Regions from separate parts of the Clostridium sp. 001 genome, predicted to be linked through region 2. Evidence: riboswitches for the same ligand, from Rfam matches in the RefSeq annotation. Region 2 holds a riboswitch; each other region holds the start of a gene.

Region 1 (7,022 bases), 1.9 Mb from region 2:
CTATTACACCACTTATAGACACACAGGCTGCAACAATTATTGAAGAAACAGCAAGTACTATTTTTTTTACATTTTCAACTTCTATGCCCAAACTTTTAGCAGTATCATCCCCTGTAAGCATTATATTTAAATCTCTTGAAAATAAAAGTATTATAATTATACCCAGGAATATGAAAGGTATTAGCATCAATATTTGATTATAGGTTGCTGCAGAAACACTTCCCATTGTCCAAAAAACAATTTTTTCAACCTGCTGTCTGTTGAATACCATTATTATAGATATTATTGAAGATAAAAGGAAGCTCACAGAAACACCTGCCAGAAGCAGTGTAGTTGGTGGTATCTTGTTTTTTACCCTGGCTATGTTATAAACCAAAACAGTAGTTGCAATAGACCCTACAAAAGCCATCATAGTAATGGCTGTAGACCCTAGAAGCAAAGTATCCAGCTGCAGCATAAATCCAATTGCAGCTCCAAGAGCAGCCCCTGAAGATACTCCAAGTACGTAAGGATCTGCCATTGGATTTTTAAATATTGCCTGAAAGGATGCACCTACTACTGATAATCCCATTCCAACTAATGCTGAAGTTACTATTCTTGGTAAACGTATCTGTAATATTATGAGCATGTGATTTTGTGACATACTTGCTGTAGAAACTAAATTTCCCACAATAGGTATTTTACTTAGTATCACATATAGTGTTTCCTTGAAGGATATGTCTGCAGAACCAAGCATAGCTGATATTACTGCCGAAAAAAATAATATTACTATGCAAATGCAAAAAAACAACTTAAAATGCTTTTTCCGGGAAAATTTCATAAGCACATTCCTCTCTTATATATACTTAAAATGCTTCAGGATGAATTATCTTTGCCAGGGATTCTAATCCATCTGCAAGTCTAGGTCCCTGTCTGCTTATAATATCTTCATCCATTTCAAAAAGTTTATTTTTCTTTACAGCATCTAAATCTTTATAGCCCTTTGTAGACTTAATTCCATTTTTGCTATTAAATTTATTGGAACATATAAGTATATCAGGATTTTTTTCAACAAGCTTTTCAAGGCTGTAATTCCAACCTGTAACATCAGAAGCAGCATTTTTGCCTCCTGACATTTCAATCATCTTGCCTATAAAAGTGTCTTTTCCCGCAGTAAAATCACCACTTGTACCATAGCTTACTACATAATATACTGTAGGGGTGCTCTTTCCTTTTACCTTTTCCTGTACAACTTTAACCTTTTCTTTCATATTTGAAACTATACTATATGCCTTTTTATTAGCATTCAATACTTTTCCTACATTTTCTATATTGTTATAAGTATTCTCAAAGCTTTCATTTTTTGAAATAGTTAAAACCTTTATATTAAGCTGCTGCAGCTTTTTTAAAATATCCGGTTTAGTTAAATTAGTAGCTATTACCACATCCGGTTTAAGCTGAACAATTTTTTCAAGACTTGGGTCAGTTATAGTACCCACAGATGGTATTTTAGAAGCTTCTGTAGGATAAGTGCAAAAGTCAGTTCTACCTACCAAAAGATTTTGTTTGTTTAATGCATAAATTGTTTCTGTAACATTAGGCGATAAAGATATCACCTTTTTAGGCTCACTTTGAATTGTAATTTCCGTATTAGTTGAATCTTTTAATTTTAAAGGATAAGTGGTATTTTTAACAGATTCACTTTTGCTGCTGTCTATATTAGAATTGCTTGTATTAGATGCTCCGCATCCTGCTAAAAACACCGTAATCGTAATCATAATTAGTAAAACAAATTTTTTGCTACTCTTAAACATTAGTTACTCCCTCCAATTAATTAAATAAACAGAGTTCTTAGTATCAGATGGAGTTTTAACTCCACCTGATGCTTAGAAATCGTTATCCAGAGACGTAGCTGCTCTTTTACTCCCACTTGGAAAAGTGGGTGTATTAGAGCAGGTAGTCATCGGATAAACGAAAAAAACTATTACCCATAGATAACAGTTTTTAAGTAAATTATTTTACTTTAAAGCCTATCCACGTAAGCTATCCGTAAATTTTAGGCAGGTCTCCTGGCTTTGATTCATTGTATATTTACGCCTTCCCTGTTCCCAAGTGGCAAATTCATAAATATACTCCTCATTACAGTGGCGGGACCGCATAAGTTCTTCACTTATTTCCCTTTTAAACTTAACAATCAAGTACCTAAAATTCAATATTAAATTATAGAATAAGTATATCATTTCTCCTATTTTATATCAAATTCTACTTTTTATACCCCAGGCATTTTCAAAGAAATAACCAGCCTATTTTTTATAATAATCTGCATCATATCCAGGTGATACATATTTTCCACGGCCTTCTGCTGTTAATATGACCTTTACATTATGTCTCTCAAGAGCAGAAAGTTCCTTGCCATCATTGGTATACTTAGGATTAGGCTTATACCAGGACCTACTTGCAAAATAACTCTTATATGGTTCTGTAGGGAATGTATAGCCATGCCTTGCAAATATTTCATTTCTAGCAAGTGCCAGCTGCTTTTTACTCATACCTTTCAGGTCATTACTAGTAAGTGCCCTTGTATTGCTGTAAGGTATCACGTATTCTCCTGAATTATTATCTGAATCATTTTCATCATTATTATTTAAATCAGAAGAAACGTTTTGCTTGGATTCCACATTTGAAACATTTTTGCTGGGACCTTTACTTATAAGTGAGGATACCATCTTAAAGGCAACAACAAATACAATTATAGTTAAAATAGTTATACCTATCATTTTGAAATTAAATGGCCGTTTATCCTTAATTGGAGTATCATCTAATTCCTTGGTAAATTCCTCTTTATCTTTTCTATCTATCCTCTTTTGTCCATGAGATGAACTAAAATCAAAAGTATCGCTGTCTTTTAAACTATCCTCATGCTTTTTATCTTCTTTTTTATAGTTATTATTTTCTTTTCCATAGTATTTTGTATCGTCATTTTTATCCTCTTCTCTTTCATGTCCCTTTTCCTGCTTTGCACCACAGTATACACAAAACTTATCATTTTCATTAAGCTCTGTACCACATTCTCTACATTTAGCCATCTACTTGTCACCTCTAATCTTTATTTGAAAATAACTTCTTTAAAAAATACACTAGATTATGTTTATGTTCAACTTGTTCATTTTCCTTCATACATATAGGACTTTCTTTAACTTCTTCATTTTGAGAAGATGGGCATAAAATATTATCATACATATCAATGGTAAATTTTTCTCTAGAACAATCATTATCTGCCTGAATAAAAAATTCATTTAAAACCCGTTCATTTTCTATATTATTCATAACAAAGTCTATAAAAATATGATGTCTTTCATCAATTCCTTCAAGATAGAAATTATTATCTGCCATATCAAAAACATATCCTGCTTTTACATCTTGAGTAAGCCTTTTTATGCTTCCTTCAAGGAGAAATTCAATATTTATAAACTCCTTTATTTCAGGCTGCTTCACATAAGTTGTAAAACCAACCTTTCTCCTTACTGCAAAAGGAAGTGCCCTATACAAATATTTTAGTATTCCTTTTATAACTTTATCCATATTTTTATTATAAGAAACCACAATATATATCTTTTTATTAAAAGCAGCTGCATCAAAACAAGCTTTTACCATATTTATAAATATATTTTTATCTATGGAAGCAACTAAAAACAAGTCTTCTATAGAGTTAAAAACATCATAAGTTCTATCAACTTTCACTTCTCTCAAACTTTCTATGGAAGTTCCCTTATCCATATCATAATTTTCTACAAATCCTGAGGCGTATATTATTTTTTCAGGATTTTCTATGTATAACTTTCTTTCGTTCTCAGGTATTATATAGCAGTGAGTAAAATACCTATTCCTTTTTAAGGTATAGTCCTTCCCTGCAAAAGCTGACTGTCCTATTATAATTTCTCCATCTCCAGCATTTGCATAAAAAAGTGCCTTAGGATATTTACTTAAATCTTTTTCTCCGGCTAAAAATGCAGGAGCAGCATAAAAGCATAAACTGTGAATAGTGTCTTTTATGAATTCATCCTCAAGTTCGCTGCTTTTTGCAATAGTATCATAACCTGGAGTACTGCTAAATATTCCTCTTTTTTCCCTAGTATAATACTGCTGCTCTATCATATCTATTCCCTGCCCCCATCCAGATAATTCATTTTATAAAGCAGCCACAAAAAAGGCTCATCCACTCTAATAGGATTTATACTGCTGCTTCTATCTATTTCAAGATGATTGGAATTAGAACCCAGAGAAGATACTGCAAAATAACCTGCAGTTTTAAAACAAGCATCCACTGCACCTTTAAATGGGGCATCAGCTTTCAATAAAAATTTTCTAACTTCACCATCAATATTTTCAAATTCATTTAAATTAAAAAATCCTTCATGATTGTAATTTTTAAATATATTACTGTTCTCTCCTATATATTCTTCATCCTTTAAATTCTTAAGCATATCACTTTTAGTAACCACTACTGCCGTAGGTATATGCGTTTTTTCTTTAGATTCCTTGGATATAAAATTTTCAAACAAATACACTATTATATCCTTTGGTTCCTGATACTTTTCCGTAAAGTCACCTTTTTCCCTATTTACAATGCTTAACTTTTTCCTCAAAGTCCTCATTTGAAGTGGATCTACAAGAAATATTATTCCATCTGAATTCTTTATATGTTCTGCATGATTTTCCATATAGGTCTTATCTGTCATACCCTCACCTGGTATATCATAAAAAATAAGAGTCAAAGGTGGAATTTTATCCTCTTTAAATTTCAAATTTTCTATTAAAGGTTCTACATGCTGTTTGGGAGTAGGATCGAGCATTAAATTTTTCTCGAAAATTCTCTCTTGATTTTCTCTTATCTCATCATTATACCCGGAGTTTCCTGCAATAAGAGAGGCCCCTATTCTTTCACAAGTATACTTTTCAAGAACATAAAGAAGAGTTGTCATATATACGGACTTCCCTACTTGAGAAGCTCCTATAACGGATATAATTTTAGAAGGTCCTCTTCCTGAAGTTATAGGCAAATCATTGTGACAGTAAGGACATAATCTTTCATCTGTACTTGCATCGTATTTATCTTTAATTTCAACTAGTACTTTGTCCACTCTCGTCTTATTTCTTTCAGGAAGTGCCTGAGCCTTAACAATGGGATTCATTGGCCCTAATGTTCCTTTTCCTATCTTTTTATAGTATCTATTAAGAAGCTCATCCTCTACCTTTTCATATTCAGGATCTCCCTTTTCCGAGTGGGAAGCCCTAAATACTACATGATCTGATTTAAACTTTTTAAAGCAAAAAGGACATGTTATCATAAAAGGACCTCTTTCATAAGTTGCCTTCTCATAAGTATTTCTAGGTTCACTATTACCACTCCTGAAAAATTTAAAGATTTCCATAATCTCACTCCTCCATATTAAATCTTCTAAGTTGAAAATAAACACATAGTGCTTGCTATAAATATTTCTTCATATTTTCAAGAATAACTGAATATGCATTTGGCCACATATGTATACCTTCTATTGAAAATTCTTCTTTCAAGTTTCCTTCTTCATCCATTAATCCATCATTTACATTAATAAATTTGTAATTATGTTTTTTAGCTAATTTTTCAACATCTTCATTTGCTTCTAGAATAATAGCATTTGTACGTGTCTTAAATCTACTTTTTTTAAATTCTTCATCTACTCCAGGAAAGTCAGCTTTTGCATTCAATGGATAATAAGCCATTAAATACACTTCGCAATGGGGGAGCTTTTCACTTATTTGAGTTAAAATCTTATCATAGTTCCCAATTAAATTTTCCTTCTTATAATCTGGTGTATTCATATCATTTGTTCCTATATTAATAAATATTTTTGATGGTTCCAATTCAAAAATACATTCGTTCATAGAAGCTAATAATTCTGTTGTTACGAAACCTGCAATTCCACGATTATAGATAATACAATCTTTCTCTAAAGTTTGCTGCATCTCATTAATTGGGAAAAATTCCATTAATGAAGAGCCAACAAATAAAATTTGCCCTTTCTTAACAGATTGATTAAGTATCTTATAACTTTTTAATTTGTTTCTCTTTTGCCCCTGTATATAATTATATAATATAGCCTGACGTACACCCTTCATATCTTGTTTCCTTAGTATTTCCATAGTTTTTTCATCCATCACTTTAATACCCCTATTTCATTGATTATTTTAACTATACTTTATTGTTTATACCATCTTTAAACAAATTACTAAATTAAATTATAGACTTTATAAGAAAAATGAAATTTTAATTACAACACCAAAGATAAATATGCTGCATAAAATTAATAGTATCCCATCTGATTTTTTACCCTGCTTATAAAAGTGCAAACCATTAAAAATTTGAAAAACACCTAAACAAGTAAGCATATACGGCATTACTATTCTACTATCAATGTTGCCAATAAATATGCTTATGGCTAATATAATTATTAATATTCCAAGTATAAACCTAACTATTGAAAAATTTCTTTTCAAAGTCCTCCCCCTTTTGATATTTATATTTGGTTCGATTTGAATTCAAATATTGCTAATTATCAAATAGTTTCGGGTATAAGTACAATAGACATCCATCTACTATTCCAAGTATAATATAATTAATTAGATTACTTTTTAGTTTGATAACCTCAAATCCTATAAAAAATGTTAAGAAAATAATTACGAAATTTATTAATGCAAATAATTTATTCTTTTTCATATTTTACCACCTATCATCCATTAGTAGTTGAGAATCTAATATTGACTATTTATATATGTAATTGTAAGTAAAATTTTACTTAAAACCTACAAAGCTTTTGAAAAAAGCAGACTATTACCTAATTGATGTTTATTGGACTATTGGGTATATTTCCAGAAATAATTTCTAAAAAAAGATTGCCAATTTGCGGCGTGAAAAATTCTTCGTTCGATGATACTATCTCATCTACGCTCCACCATTTATAACCCTTTAGAGTTCTTACCTCATTGGGTGTCATGCTTTTAAA
Region 2 (7,022 bases):
AAAATATATATCCATATTCATAACCTTTATGATGATAGTGAGTATGATAGGAATAAATGTAGGAAGTGTTTTTGCAGATGAAAATAGTAATGATATAAATGTTAATGCAGCAGTAGTAGGAATGTATAATGAAAATCTTTTTAGTCCACAGCAAATTAAAGTAAAAGGAAATGCCACTGCTGAAGATGTATTGAAAGCCACAGGGTTAGATGTAGAAGTTAAAGATACCGGAATGGTAGATAGCATAGCTGGACAGAAAAATGGCACTGATGATTGTAATTATGGATCTCAAAGTGGATGGATGTATAAAGTTAATTATACAACGCCTAAAAATTATCCTAAATCTCAAAGTGTAAAAGATGGAGATTATCTATTATTTTTTTATGCTAAAAATTATGATGATTTATTGCCTAGTTATGACTCAATTCAAAATGATTTTGTAAATGTAACTGTAAAAAATGTGCAAAAGGATAATAGTTTCAGTGAACAGGTTACTGTATTGAATAATAATTCTATTAATGCTGCAATCATGGAAGGTTTAAAAAAGCATGGACAAGATTTTGATAAATCTTCTCTAGCAGCAGGAGCTTTAATGTCAAAAGATGATACGCAGTTTTGGAGTTACACTTTAAATGGTGACAACAGTACTTATAATCAAAAGGATACACAACTAAAAGATGGAGATACAATAACAACATTTAAAGATGATGGTCAGGGCATAAAAGAAGTAGAATCTATAGCTTTAGATAAAATGGAAGCTAACTTGACAGAAGGAGATATACTGCAGCTTACAGCAGTTGTAACACCAGAGAATGCATCTAACACGAAGGTAGATTGGTCAAGCAGTGATTCTACGGTAGCAGCAGTAGATGAAAATGGAAAGGTAACGGCATTAAAGGCAGGGACAGTAACTATAACAGCGGTATCCGAAGACAACAAGGACGCAAAAGCACAGTGTACAATTACTGTTACGGAAAATAACACACCAAAACCAATAAAGATAACTAATCTTATAAAGGATAGTTCATTTAAATTAGGTGATGATGCAAGAGTATATATAAAGGCAGAAAATAATTCAGGTAAGGATCAGGATGAATCGCTTATAGTAGCACTATATGATGAAGGTGCTAAATTCATCAACTATGTATGTGGAAAACAGACAATAAAAAATGGAGATTCATCTATTTTGACAGGTATTATGAAGCTTCCAGAAGAGGGAATATATAAATTAAAGGCATTTGTATGGGACAGCCTTGAAAATATGAATCCCCTTTCAGATATTATAGATATACCTGTTCAGTCAAATAAATAAAAGATTTTTATAAGATGGGTTTTGCTAATATTTCTAGCAAAACTCATAAATTTTCAATAATGTATACTTGCCTTCAACTAAATTTAATCCTATTCCATCAAATAGAAGCATCTTATATTTTAAAGCTAAAAAAATGTATTTGGAGATTGACATTAAACTGTAATAGGTATAAATTATAATTAAGTTCTATAAAGATAAATATGGGTTTAATCTAATTTGATTAATTAAAAGGGAATCAGGTGAAAATCCTGAACTATCCCGTAGCTGTAATAGAGGAGTTTTAGTACATTATGCCACTTAAATATTGGGAAGGCGTACTAAAATGGTGAATCTTGAGTCAGAAGACCTACCTATATTTTACACAAATATCTCTACGAGTGATAGGGGGAGTGTTATAATGATAGTTTTGTTAGATTTTCTATGACTAATCAAACTTTTTTATACTATTTCCTTTTAACGCTTTTGTTAAAAGGAATTTTTTTTTAAGGGAGGATTTTTTATGAATCATTATTTTTATCAGACGCAGTTTTCTGAATATAAACCAGGATTGATTTCTTATTTAAATAAAAGTAATAAAATAAAAGTAAAAATTAATAATGTATATTTTTATAAGTATCTCAAAAAAGTAGTGGGATTTTATAAAGAACTTGAAAATTATTATGATGTTTATTCATTAAAAGAAAAAGAAATTGTGGAACAAGATGGAATAAATATTCAAAATATTAATGAAGTTCTAAAGCTTGATATGTATTTGTATAACATTATAAGTATGTATCAAGACGATACTATATTTGAAGAAGATTTTGAATTTAGTGATAGCTTAGAGAAATGGATTCATTGTATTGATGAAAATACTTTACTTGCATACTTTAACAGCGGTTATGACGGAGATACTTTAAATGACAAAAAGATATTCTGTGATTTTTTACCTCAAAAAATTAAATTTAACAATTTGGAAAAACAAGTTAATATAATTTAAAAATAAATATACAGTTATTTTTACAGCTTAAATAGGCATATAGGTATTTTGGTTCATAAAAAATTCTATGAGCAAAATAGAATTCCTTATAGAAGATTATGTTGACTTTTGAAAAATTATGTACTAACCTTAATATAAAGATAATAAAAATTTAATATTTAGTATTAGGTGCTGTCAAATGCGATAGTTAAAAGGAAAAGTGTAAAAAGCACTGCAGCCCACCGTTACTGTATGGAGGATGAAACCCTAATTATGTCACTGGATTTTTATATCTGGGAAGACAGGGGAGTAAGATGAATCTGAGCCAGGAAGCCTGCCTGATATGTTGTTAATTCTTTCGGAGGGGAAGATGTTACTATATTTAAGCTGTTTATAATTAAAAGTAAACGGTTATATTGACATGAGAGAACCCTAGTGGTTCTTTTTTAGTTTATTAGTCATATATAATGCTTATGTAATAAAAGGGACTTTCGAAGGAAGGTCTCTTTTATTATGGTGCACCCAGCATGGACGCAATTTAAAGGGTGAAAGTCCCTAGTATGGGTTGATAGTACCAAAGTGCATAGATTAAGACAAGGGTGTCCATGGTGACGCGGAATTTGAAGGAAGTCGGCGGCAAAATACATAAATTGAGGTGAGAAAATGAACAGATTTAAAGATTTAACAGGAAAGAAATTTGGACGTTTAACAGTTATGTCTGTTGCAAATAAAAAATATAAAGATAGGGGTGTTATTTGGAACTGCTTATGTGACTGTGGAAACAAAGTAAAAGTTAGAGAAAGACATTTAATAGATGGTGGAACTAGAAGTTGTGGATGTTTGATGATAGAACATACTAAAATTATTCAGGTTAAAGCAACTAATGTAGATAGATTTAAAGGAACAAAAATTGGCCAATTAACACGCAAAATTTCTTCTAGTAATTCTAGTGGTTACAAAGGTATTAATTGGGATAAAAAAAGAAGTAAATGGAGAGTTCGCTTAACTCTTGCAGGAAAAGAAAAACATTTAGGATATTTTGATAAATTGGAAGACGCAATAGAATGCAGAAAAAAGGGTGAGAAAAAATATTTTAAGCCTATAATTGAGGAATACAAAAAGTCCTTTTCAGGAGGTGGTGTACAAGCAAGAACCTAAAAAAATAATATTAAGATTAGTTTATATTACATAATCTTATAATTTAGAAAGGAGAATGAAATGAAAAAGATATGGAAAAAGGTCAGTTTTGTTATGATGCTTATATTTACATTAATGACATTTGCACCATACCCGGTTATAGCAGATACTCAGGCAGCATCAACTCCATCTTTAACTGAGGATAAAGATGGAAATTACACTGTAAGTTCAGTACAAGATTTAAACAAGCTTAGGGAAGATATTGATAAGGGAATAGACTATTCGGGTAAAAATGTTCTGTTAACTCAGGATATTGATGTAGGTAAATCTGAATTACCTTTGAAATCTTTTACAACACAAAATACTTTTAATGGTACTTTTAATGGAAAATTTCATACTATAAGTAACTATAATGATCCTAAATCCGGCTTGTTCAATATTATTAATAAAGATGGTATTGTGGAGAATGCTAGGATTGATGCTAACGTAGTTATTGAAGGTGATAAAATTGAAAATTATGGACTAATTGCTAATGAAGCAAGTGGAACAATTATTCGCTGTTCTTCAACAGGAACAATTACAAATAAGGTTAAAGTTTTTTTTGAAGCAGGAATAGTTGCTAGGGATACAATTGGACAAACAAGTAGTATTGCAGCTGGGTACTTAAAAGATTGTTACAGTAATGTAATTATTGATAATCAATCATCAGAGGAAATGGTGGGATATGCAGGAATTTGTTCAATGGGTGGTGAACAATTAGATCACTGCTATTTTTATGGTGAATTTACAGGAAATTATACTGGTGAACATAGCGATAAATGCCAACCAATCCTATGTTCAACCTATTATGATAGTAAAACTGGAGTTACCACAAGTGCAGAAAATTGTGCGTATGATAAAGATGTATTAGGGTACACCCCATCTTCTTCTGATAATGGTAACCCCAAAGGTTATACAACTGCAGAAATGAAAAATAAAGATACATATACAGCTCTAGACTTTGATTTTGATAAAACCTGGAAAATAGATTCTTCAAATAATGGATATCCATATTTAAATTCAGAAAACACACAAAAAACAGCAGCAAAAGTGACTGTAGATGTGCAGGTAACGGCTGATGATAAAACTTATATTGTTCCTACTTCCCCAATTATTTATAATACAGATGATAGTCTTAAGACAACGGCAACTTTTAAAATAGTCCCAAGATCTGATGAAGATAAAGAGCTAATAAGCAAATATAATGTTAGCGTAACCTATAGTGGAGATGTATTTTTAAATGCACCAACTATTGGAGACGTGCCTATAGATATTGATACCAGTAAGGTTAAGATAAATTATAATTCAAATGAGGATTATCAGTTTGTACTTGGTAAAGTACTTCCATCGACTGCTAAACTCCTTGATAATGGTGCAGCAGGACCTACACAAGATGAACAAAAACAGCAGATTGAAGATGCAAAAAAGGCAGAAGATATTCTTTATACCAAATTAGGCACCAAGCTAGGTATTGCAGGAGATGTACCTGAATTTAGCTGGGGTGGAGACAAATCTGCGGCTCCAGGAAAAGAAGAAACTGTTACTTTTTCAGATGAGGACTGGGGAATATTTTCATCGGCCCGTTCTGGCTATAAGGGAATAAGGGCAGGATATTATGATGACTGGTTTAAGAGTATACAGACAGGCTTGCAGAAAATGAAAGATGCAGGGGTAACTGCTCGGGATGTAAAGATGACGGAATGGGAGAAGTTAGTTCTGGCAATTACTGCTATAGGCTATGATCCAAGAGATATAAAAGCTTATGATTTAATAGACATAATTTCAAATAAGGAGTATGTGAAAGCATCAAATCAATATTTTACGCCGCAGTATGCAATTTATGCATTAACTTCTCGTAATTATATTAATCTTATTCCTAATGATGGAAAGCACATTACTAAAGATGATTTAGATGGATATATACATGAATGGGCCAAGGGTGCACTTGGGTCAAAAGGTGCTGATGGGTCAGCAGTAATAGGAAATACTACTCCTGATATGTGGACTATGAAATTACAACCAATTGCAGCTTATTGTAATCCAGATGCAAAACCAGGAGACAAGTACTATGACGTAAAACAGGCTATGGATCATGTATTTGCACAGTTTTCAAATGCCCAGACTTATAAGGGATCTTTCTGGGGCGGCAGTGTAGATCTTGATGGCAAAATTGATTTAAATAATGCCTGGACCAATGCCCAGGTGTATATGACACTTGGAATGGCACATGCCAATATTTTTGACAAGATGTATATAAAAGACGGCAAGACTATTTTGGATGGTGTACTTGAGAAGTTTGATGTGAAAAATGGTACTACTGATTTTGATAATTCATCTTATGAATCTGCACAAATATGTAGGGGATTGGATTCGCTTGTACGTGCAGCTGAAGGCAGAGTCTCGATTTTTGATTGTACAGATGTCAAAGATTCTACAGTCCCTGTAAACAATGCCATAGCAGCACTGCCGGATGTATATAAAATTACTTCAGCTGATAAGGAAAAGGTTGATGCCGCAAGAGCTGCATATGATGAATTAAGTGATGTTAAAAAAGCTTCAATAAAACAGGAAACGATGGATAAATTGACTGACGCAGAGAAAAAGCTGTCACAATCACAGCCAGTAAAAGTAACAGGAATAGGTCTTGATAAAACGAGTGCAGATCTAATGAAAGGAGATACACTGCAGCTTACAGCGGCTATAACGCCTAAATATGCAACTAATACAAAAATAGATTGGTCAAGCAGTGATCCTACAGTGGCATCAGTGGATGAAAATGGAAAGGTAACAGCATTAAAAAAAGGAACAGCCGTAATAACAGCCGTATCTGAAGACAACAGGGATGCAAAAGCACAGTGCACAATAACAATAAAAGAAAATGTAAGTGTGACGGGAATAATTCTCGACAAAACAAGTGTTAAGTTGATACCAAAAGCTGCATTGCAGCTTACGCCAACCATAACACCAAACGATGCAACTAACCAAAAGGTGGATTGGTCAAGCAGTGATCCTGCAGTAGCAGCGGTAGATAAAAGTGGAAAAGTAACGGCAATAAAAGTAGGAACCGCAACTATAACGGCAAATACTGAAGATGGAAATAAAACGGCATCTTGTGCTGTAACAGTTGTTGATGGTCAGGGAGCTATTGTTATTAATAATGTAAAGTTGAAAAACAAACTTGCCCTAGCAGCAGGAAAAGACAGTGACTATGAGGGATATTTCACACCGGATGATCTAGCATCTATAAAAGGAACTATTGACCTTTCAAATTTAGATATTACCGATAGTGATATGGATGTAATGAAATATCTTAAAGGAGTATCAGCTATAAACCTGTCGGATAACAAAGATTTAACAAACCTTAGTTTTAAAAAACTTAAATTTGACTGGACAATACCAAAGGGTTTGGACTTTAGTGGATGTACAGGTATGAAAGACATAAAAAATAAAATGTTTGCATTTACTTCTAGTAAACTGACTTCTATTAAATTACCTGAAGGAATACCAAGTATTCCTTTTTCATGTTTTTCAAATAGTAAACTTTTAGCTTCTGTAGAAATTTCAAATACGGTTAAA
Region 3 (7,022 bases), 2.1 Mb from region 2:
TCGGCAAAAACCAGGCAAATTCACAAAGTGGAAACAGTAATGCTCCTAGTGGAATGACACCTCCACAAAATTCAGGAAATTCTGCTCAAGGTCAACAAGGAGGTCCGGGAGGTGAGACTACACAAGGCAATTCCAAGAATCAAGGTGGAGGACCTGGTGGCGGCGGACCTGGCGGATCAAATGGACTTTCAGGAAGCTTTGGGGGACAGACAACAGCAGGTGTTACTAGATTATTTTCTAAAAATGTTTTGTCAGACCAGATAGTTTGGTTTTTACCTCTAGCTATATTTGGACTTGCTGCATCTGTAATAGTAGAAAAACTTAAGTTCCCATTTGATAACAAGAAAAAATTAGGGTTAACATTATGGACATTATGGTTGGTACCTGAATTCATATATTTCAGTTATACAAAAGGATTGTTCCATCCATATTATTTAACAATGCTAGCCCCTCCAATTGCAGCTTTATGTGGAATAGGACTTACTTCTATGTGGAAGCTATATAAGGAAGGCAGCATAAAATCATGGATAATGCCTGCAGCATTTATTGCAGAAGGATTGGTACATCTTTTGATGTTATCCTATTTTACTACTACTATATCCACTACTATAAAATGTATAATTATAGCAGCTATCATATTGTGTTTTGCATCTGCTGCACTGCTTATAATATACAGGATAGTAAAGAAAGGAAATTTGGATCAGGGTAATAGTGGAAGGCTTGCTAAGATATTTACAGCACTTGCTCTTATAGGAATTTTAGTAACACCTGCTATCGGTTCTGCTGCTGCTATAACTCACAGCTTAAGTTCTTTGCCAGCTGCAGGATTGGAGCTCCTGTCAAATAGTAAATCAGGAAATTCCATGATGATGGGTGGACAAAACAGCAGTAAGAATTCAAAGCTTATAAAATTCCTTGAAAATCATACGTCAAACGAAAAATATGCACTTGTAGTTTCAAGTTCTGCTTCTGCTGAAGATATAATAATTGAAAGCGGAAAAAGCGTAATGGCCCTTGGAGGTTTCTCAGGATCTGACAAGATACTTTCTCTTGATCAATTTAAACAAATGGTTAAAAAAGGTGAGGTAAGATATGTACTTACAGGAGGTATGGGAGGAAGAGACTCCCAGGATATAATGAATTGGATTCAGAAAAACGGCAAAGCTGTTTCAACTACTGAATGGAAAGATACTACTAGTTCTCAAGCTCAAAAAAGTGTAAATTCTAATAACAATAATAAAAAAGAGAATAGTTCAAAAGAAAATAGTAGTTTCCAGCATCAAGGAATGGACGGCATGAACAATGAAACGCTGTATGATTTAAAAGGCACTGTAAAATAGAGGTAGAGTTTCTAAACAAAAAAATCAACGTATACTCCAGATATTTTTTACAACCTTCAGCTCATTAAATATTTTGATAATTCTAAGTAAAAAATTCTAAAAAGCTAAGAACTTTTGAAAACTCGTACCTCAGACAATTCAAAAGTTCTAAGTTTTTACGAATTTTTTTCTAAGACTTATATGCAAAATATTTAAAAGAGCTTCATTATTGTAAAAATATGCTTGCGTATAAGTTGATTTTTAAGTTATAAATCCACATTGAGGTATTCTAGCTTAAAATTTGAACTTATACCTGAAAATAATGCTGACAAAATTGAAATCACACTTAAAAACTTTTTTTATAAGTCTTAGTGAGGTATTTTAGAAAATCTTAGAAGCTTATATATGTCTGAGGTACGAGTTTATATAAGCTTCTTTAGATTTTCAAAATACCGAACTTTAGACCTATAAAAAGTTTTTAGTATGATGAAATTTGTCAGCATATGAACTGGTATATGTCAACTTTCAATCTAGAAACTCTATAGTTGATTCTTTTTATGATAATGTTATAATTAAAATGAAAATTAATGTTGTAAAATAAAATTTAATAAATAATAGTATAGGTTTAAGTATATTTAATTAAAAGGGAATCAGGTGGAAATCCTGAGCTATCTTGTAGCTGTATTAGGTGAATTTAAGTAGGACAAGCCACTTGTAAATAGGGAAGGCATACTTAGATGATGAAGCTTAAGTCAGAAGACCTGCCTATATAATAGGCCGTTAACTCTACAAGTGATAGGGGGCATTGTAATAAATAAAGCATTTATTACTTATGTTTATGTGTAAAAACCTTTTAACACTTAGTTAAAAGGTTTTTTAGGTATATAGTAAAGTTATATTTTAATTATAATAATATAGTTGTAATATTGGAGTTGATAAAATGATACAACTTATAGGGGTAAAAAGTGAATGTGATATTGAAATAAGGCAGAAGTTCTCTATTGTATCGTCAAAATTAGAAGATAAATTAAAGAATGTTTATAAAATTACAGGAAACGTTTTAATTTTGAGTACTTGCAACAGAACAGAAATATATGTGGATTCTAATACACAAGGGGAAGAACTAATAAATGCTGTATTTGATGCTTTAGGTTGGAGCAGGGAACTTATTATATATACCTTTTATGCAAAAAGTGAAGATGCTATTAAGCATTTAATGGAAGTAAGTTGTGGTTTCCATTCTAAAATTTTGGGAGAAGATCAAATTTTAGGACAAATTAAGACTGCATATAATATGGCATTAAAAGTTAAAACTATAAAAGGACAGCTTCAGAGGCTGTTTCAGAATGCAATAACCTGTGGTAAGAAGTTTAAGAATGACTGTGAAATGTATAAAATACCTGTATCTGTACCATCAATAGCTGTTAAAGAAGCAGAAAAAAGCAAAATAAAAAGGTATATGGTAATTGGGTTTGGAGAAATAGGAAAGCTTGTCCTCAAATATTTAGCTGGTTTGAATACTGAAATTGTATATATTGTAGTGCGTGATTTGAATAAAGTTAAAGATTTATACGAAAATTGTAATTGGATTAAATTCATAACTTTTAAAGAAAGAAAAGCTTATTATAGCAATGTGGATTGTATTATAAGTTGTACTTCTGCACCTCATGCTATAATTTATAAAGAAGAACTTCCTAAAAAGAAATTTCTCATATTTGATCTTGCAGTACCTAAAGATATAGATGCAGGTGTATTAAGTCTTCCAGGTGTAAAAGTATATGACATAGATAATATAAGCAGTATTGATGAAAATAATAAGATTATGCGAAAAGAAAAAATGGAAAAGTACAGGTATATTATCCAAGAATATATAGATGAATTTATAAAATGGCAGTCTTTAGATGAGCTTTCACCGGAAATACAGAAGATGAAAAGTTTTGGAAGTGAAATATGTGAAAAGAGGATAGAGACTTTTAAAAATAAAAGGTATACCAAGGATAATGAAGTACTCGTACAAACTATGATACAGAGTACAGCCAAAGTGTATATAAACAGGGCTATAGATGTATTAAAAGAAGCAAAACTTCAAGGAAAAGAAGATGAATATTTAAAGCTTATAAATAAAATATTCTGTTAATGATGAAGAAATGGAGATGTAAAACTTAATGAGAAATGATGATATATTTAATGAATCTAAATTATATATGCCAGGAGGAGTAAATAGTCCTGTTAGAGCATTTAAAGATGTGCCTTTGAATCCACCTGTTATAAAGAGGGGGAAAGGGGCTTATATCTATGATGAGAATGGTAATAAATACATAGATTTTGTATGCTCCTGGGGGCCTATGATTTTAGGACACTGTGATGATGATGTGGTAAAGGCTATAAAGGATACAAGCGAAAATGCTATATCTTTTGGCGCCACTACAGAGCTTGAATTGGAGCTTGCAAAATATGTATGTACCACTTTAGATAATGTAGAAATGCTTAGAATGGTAAATTCGGGAACAGAAGCAACTATGAGTGCAGTAAAGCTTGCTAGGGGATGTACTGGAAGAAATAAAATAATAAAATTTGCAGGCTGCTATCATGGTCATTTTGATGATTTTTTAGTAGAAGCAGGTTCTGGAGTCATGACAGAAGGAATTCCAGGAAGCGCTGGGGTTCCTGAGGACAGTGTGAAAAACACTTTAATAGCTAAATATAATGATCTTTCTAATGTGGAGAAAATTTTTGAGAAGCATGGTAAAGACATTGCAGCAATTATAGTAGAACCAGTAGCAGGAAATATGGGCGTAATTCCTGGAGATGCCAATTTCTTAAAAGGACTTCGCAGTATTTGTGATAAAAATGGAAGCTTGCTTATTTTTGATGAAGTAATGAGTGGATTTAGAGTAGCTTATAAAGGAGCCCAGAGCATTTATGGAATAAAGCCGGATATAACTACTTTTGCAAAAATTATAGGTGGAGGTCTTCCTTGTGGTGCTTATGGTGGAAGAAAAGAAATAATGGAGAAACTTTCGCCAATGGGACCTGTCTACCAGGCAGGAACAATGTCCGGAAATCCTCTTGTAATGGCTGCAGGAATCGCAACTTTAAAGAAGCTGCATGACAATCCTGATTACTATGCACATCTTGAAAAATTAGGTGCAAAATTGGAACAGGGTATAGGGGACATAGCAAAAAAGAAGGGCATAAATGTTGTAGTAAATAGGTGCGGAGCAATGTTCGCTATATTCTTTACTAAAGATTCAGAAGTTAGAAATTATGAAGATGCTAAAAAATGTGATACTTCTCTTTTTGCAAAGTATTTTCAACATATGATAAGCAAAGGCATTTATATTGCACCTTCTCAATTTGAAGCTATATTTTTAAATGTAAAGCATACTGAAGAAGATATTGATAAATTCTTAGAGGCATTCAGCACATTTGAAGTCTAGGATGTAGATTACTAAACAAAAAATAAACTTATGCTCCGAATATTTTTACAAACACAAACACGTTAAATATTTTGATAAGTCTAACCAAAAAATTTTGAAAACCTAAGACCTTTTGAAAACTCGTACCTCAGACAATTCAAAAGGTCTAAGTTTTTCTAAAATTTTTTACTAAGACTTATATGCAAAATATTTAAATGTGTTTGCTTATTGTAAAATATTTCTACGCATAAGTTTATTTTTAAGTTAGAAACTAAACTTTACAGTTTGAAAATTAAAATAAATTTGCACATATCAATAGATTATTAGTAACTCAATTTTTGTAAGAACCAATTCCTATAATTGTAGAAGAAAGTATTTTAGCTTTACCGCGTATCTTTTTCAAATCAACTAAATTAATCTTGCTATAAGTACTATCACATGTGAAGCAGGCACTAATATTAATTGTGCTAATATACTTCCGATAATCAATCCACCAACAATAAAAATTATGCAGCGGTTAAATTCCAATTCTGTACGTTCTCCTCTTATCACATCATCTGTCATCATAGATAAATATGGATCAATAAATATAACCATGAATATTGTTGAAATACTATTAATTACAGATGCTAAAGTGCTGCAGGTAGTTCTTAAATTAGGACTTAAACATCCAGCATATAATGATGATAAAATACTTACACTAGATATAGAAAATGCAATAATGTTTAGTAAAATTACCTTTTTAGGAGTTTTCCTAAAGTTCCTTAATTCAGATAAATTTTCTTTTTTAGGAATTGAAATGCTATTTTTAAACTGCTCAATTCCTGATTTCGAAAATGCATGAAGCATCAATCTAGGTAAAGACCTATAAACACTAAATGATACAACCAATTTATTAAACACTTTTATAAAAGTTGGCATTAAAATTGCACCAGCTATTGTGGCTAAAGTAATAGAAAAAACTATCCATCTAAAAATATACAGTAAGTTACTAGAATGACCTGTATTTATACCATTTTCAATAGTTTTTGCTAACAATGGAGCTTGAATAGTATTAGCTGTTCTTTGTATAAGTACAAAAACATTAAATACAGCAAAAGATACCGCAATTCTACCAGTTCTTATTCCCACAATTCTAGTAGAATATGCCAATGTTCCTATAACATAAATAATAAAAGTTAGCATAAAAACTAAATATACCTGTATTGTCATTTTTCTTACCACCTTATGGCTTCATTAGTTTATATTTGTTTCATAAATTTGTATATGCAAATTATATCACAAATTTAATTTTGATAGGAACTTATAAGATGAAGATTTCAAATCATACAAGGAAACATGCTGACAAAATTGAAATCACACTTAAAAACTTTTTTTATAAGTCTTAGTGAAGCATTTTAGAAAATCTTAGAACTCGTTATCTAGGGACGTAGTCGCTCTTTACTCCCACTTGCAGAAGCTATACATTGCACACATCATTGGTAAGAAATTGGTAAACGAGCTGCAATCCAACCTTGTGCAATATCATTAAGGCGCATTAAACCACGCCATATAACTTTTACACCTGGCTGACCATCGCTTTTACGACCAAGAAATCCACCTAATTTAGCTATCATAAGTACAGCTTCCTGTAGTGTTGGAGGCTGAGTTGGTGGAATAGGTACTCGATTAATTACGCAATGGAGTGCTTGCCACTCATGATCTTGCAGAACTATATCGCATATTGCTTCTGGATTTTGCTCAGATTCGAGCTTTAACCAAAGAAGCTTCCATGCCACTATAGAATATATTGCAAGGGCGTTTTGCAAGCTTTCTGAGGTCTCTAATTGGAGTTCCTCAATATTACAACCACTTTTTAAAGTATAATGATAACGTTCAATTTTCCAACGTTGCCTATACCATTTGATTTTTTCAACTGCTTGTTCAAGGCTTTTTACAAGCAATGTTGTTATAAGAAGCCAATATATAGGTTTAACTCCTTTGGGAGAATTTATCTCCTCTGCCAAAACTAAATATAATTTAAGATTAGGTAATAACTTTGAATCTTTACGATTAACTGGAGGTTTTATTGTAACAGGGCAATATTTGATAGATAATGTAGCTTCTCTAGGTGGACGTTTGTTTTCAGTGTCTCTAGGTATGTTTGTAAGGATTTGACCCATTACAGGACTACTCTCAATTTCTTGAATTAGATGCTTCCCGTTTTCGAGAACTCTCCTTTTTTGGGTGACTCTTACGAGCAAATCTCTTTCTTCCGATACTGCTTTATGGAAGAAATCATAAA

What was found. A riboswitch is a leader RNA that binds a small molecule or an ion and turns the genes downstream of it on or off. The one in region 2 is predicted to bind cobalamin.
Region 1: linked by a shared signal. The riboswitch ahead of B5S50_RS14005 (ABC transporter substrate-binding protein) and the one ahead of B5S50_RS01185 (hypothetical protein) in region 2 are both predicted to bind cobalamin.
Region 3: linked by a shared signal. The riboswitch ahead of hemA (glutamyl-tRNA reductase) and the one ahead of B5S50_RS01185 (hypothetical protein) in region 2 are both predicted to bind cobalamin.

What each region holds. Positions count from the first base shown of each region.
Region 1 covers NZ_CP020473.1:3,000,054-3,007,075, reverse strand. Annotated here, with positions in the region: gene B5S50_RS14010 (iron ABC transporter permease) at 1-820, opposite strand, end outside; gene B5S50_RS14005 (ABC transporter substrate-binding protein) at 846-1,793, opposite strand; cobalamin riboswitch at 2,021-2,200, opposite strand; gene B5S50_RS14000 (YARHG domain-containing protein) at 2,283-3,065, opposite strand; gene B5S50_RS13995 (hypothetical protein) at 3,079-4,134, opposite strand; gene B5S50_RS13990 (GTPase domain-containing protein) at 4,137-5,411, opposite strand; gene B5S50_RS13985 (GDSL-type esterase/lipase family protein) at 5,467-6,177, opposite strand; gene B5S50_RS13980 (hypothetical protein) at 6,268-6,516, opposite strand; gene B5S50_RS13975 (hypothetical protein) at 6,569-6,736, opposite strand; gene B5S50_RS13970 (NUDIX hydrolase) at 6,855-7,022, opposite strand, start outside.
Region 2 covers NZ_CP020473.1:254,037-261,058, reverse strand. Annotated here, with positions in the region: gene B5S50_RS01190 (Ig-like domain-containing protein) at 44-1,312, shown strand; cobalamin riboswitch at 1,498-1,681, shown strand; gene B5S50_RS01185 (hypothetical protein) at 1,812-2,291, shown strand; cobalamin riboswitch at 2,441-2,627, shown strand; gene B5S50_RS01180 (hypothetical protein) at 2,934-3,428, shown strand; gene B5S50_RS01175 (Ig-like domain-containing protein) at 3,489-7,022, shown strand, end outside.
Region 3 covers NZ_CP020473.1:2,818,126-2,825,147, forward strand. Annotated here, with positions in the region: gene B5S50_RS13200 (glycosyltransferase family 39 protein) at 1-1,340, shown strand, start outside; cobalamin riboswitch at 1,924-2,103, shown strand; gene hemA (glutamyl-tRNA reductase) at 2,260-3,456, shown strand; gene hemL (glutamate-1-semialdehyde 2,1-aminomutase) at 3,485-4,759, shown strand; gene B5S50_RS13215 (lipid II flippase Amj family protein) at 5,147-5,950, opposite strand; gene B5S50_RS13220 (IS4 family transposase) at 6,214-7,022, opposite strand, start outside.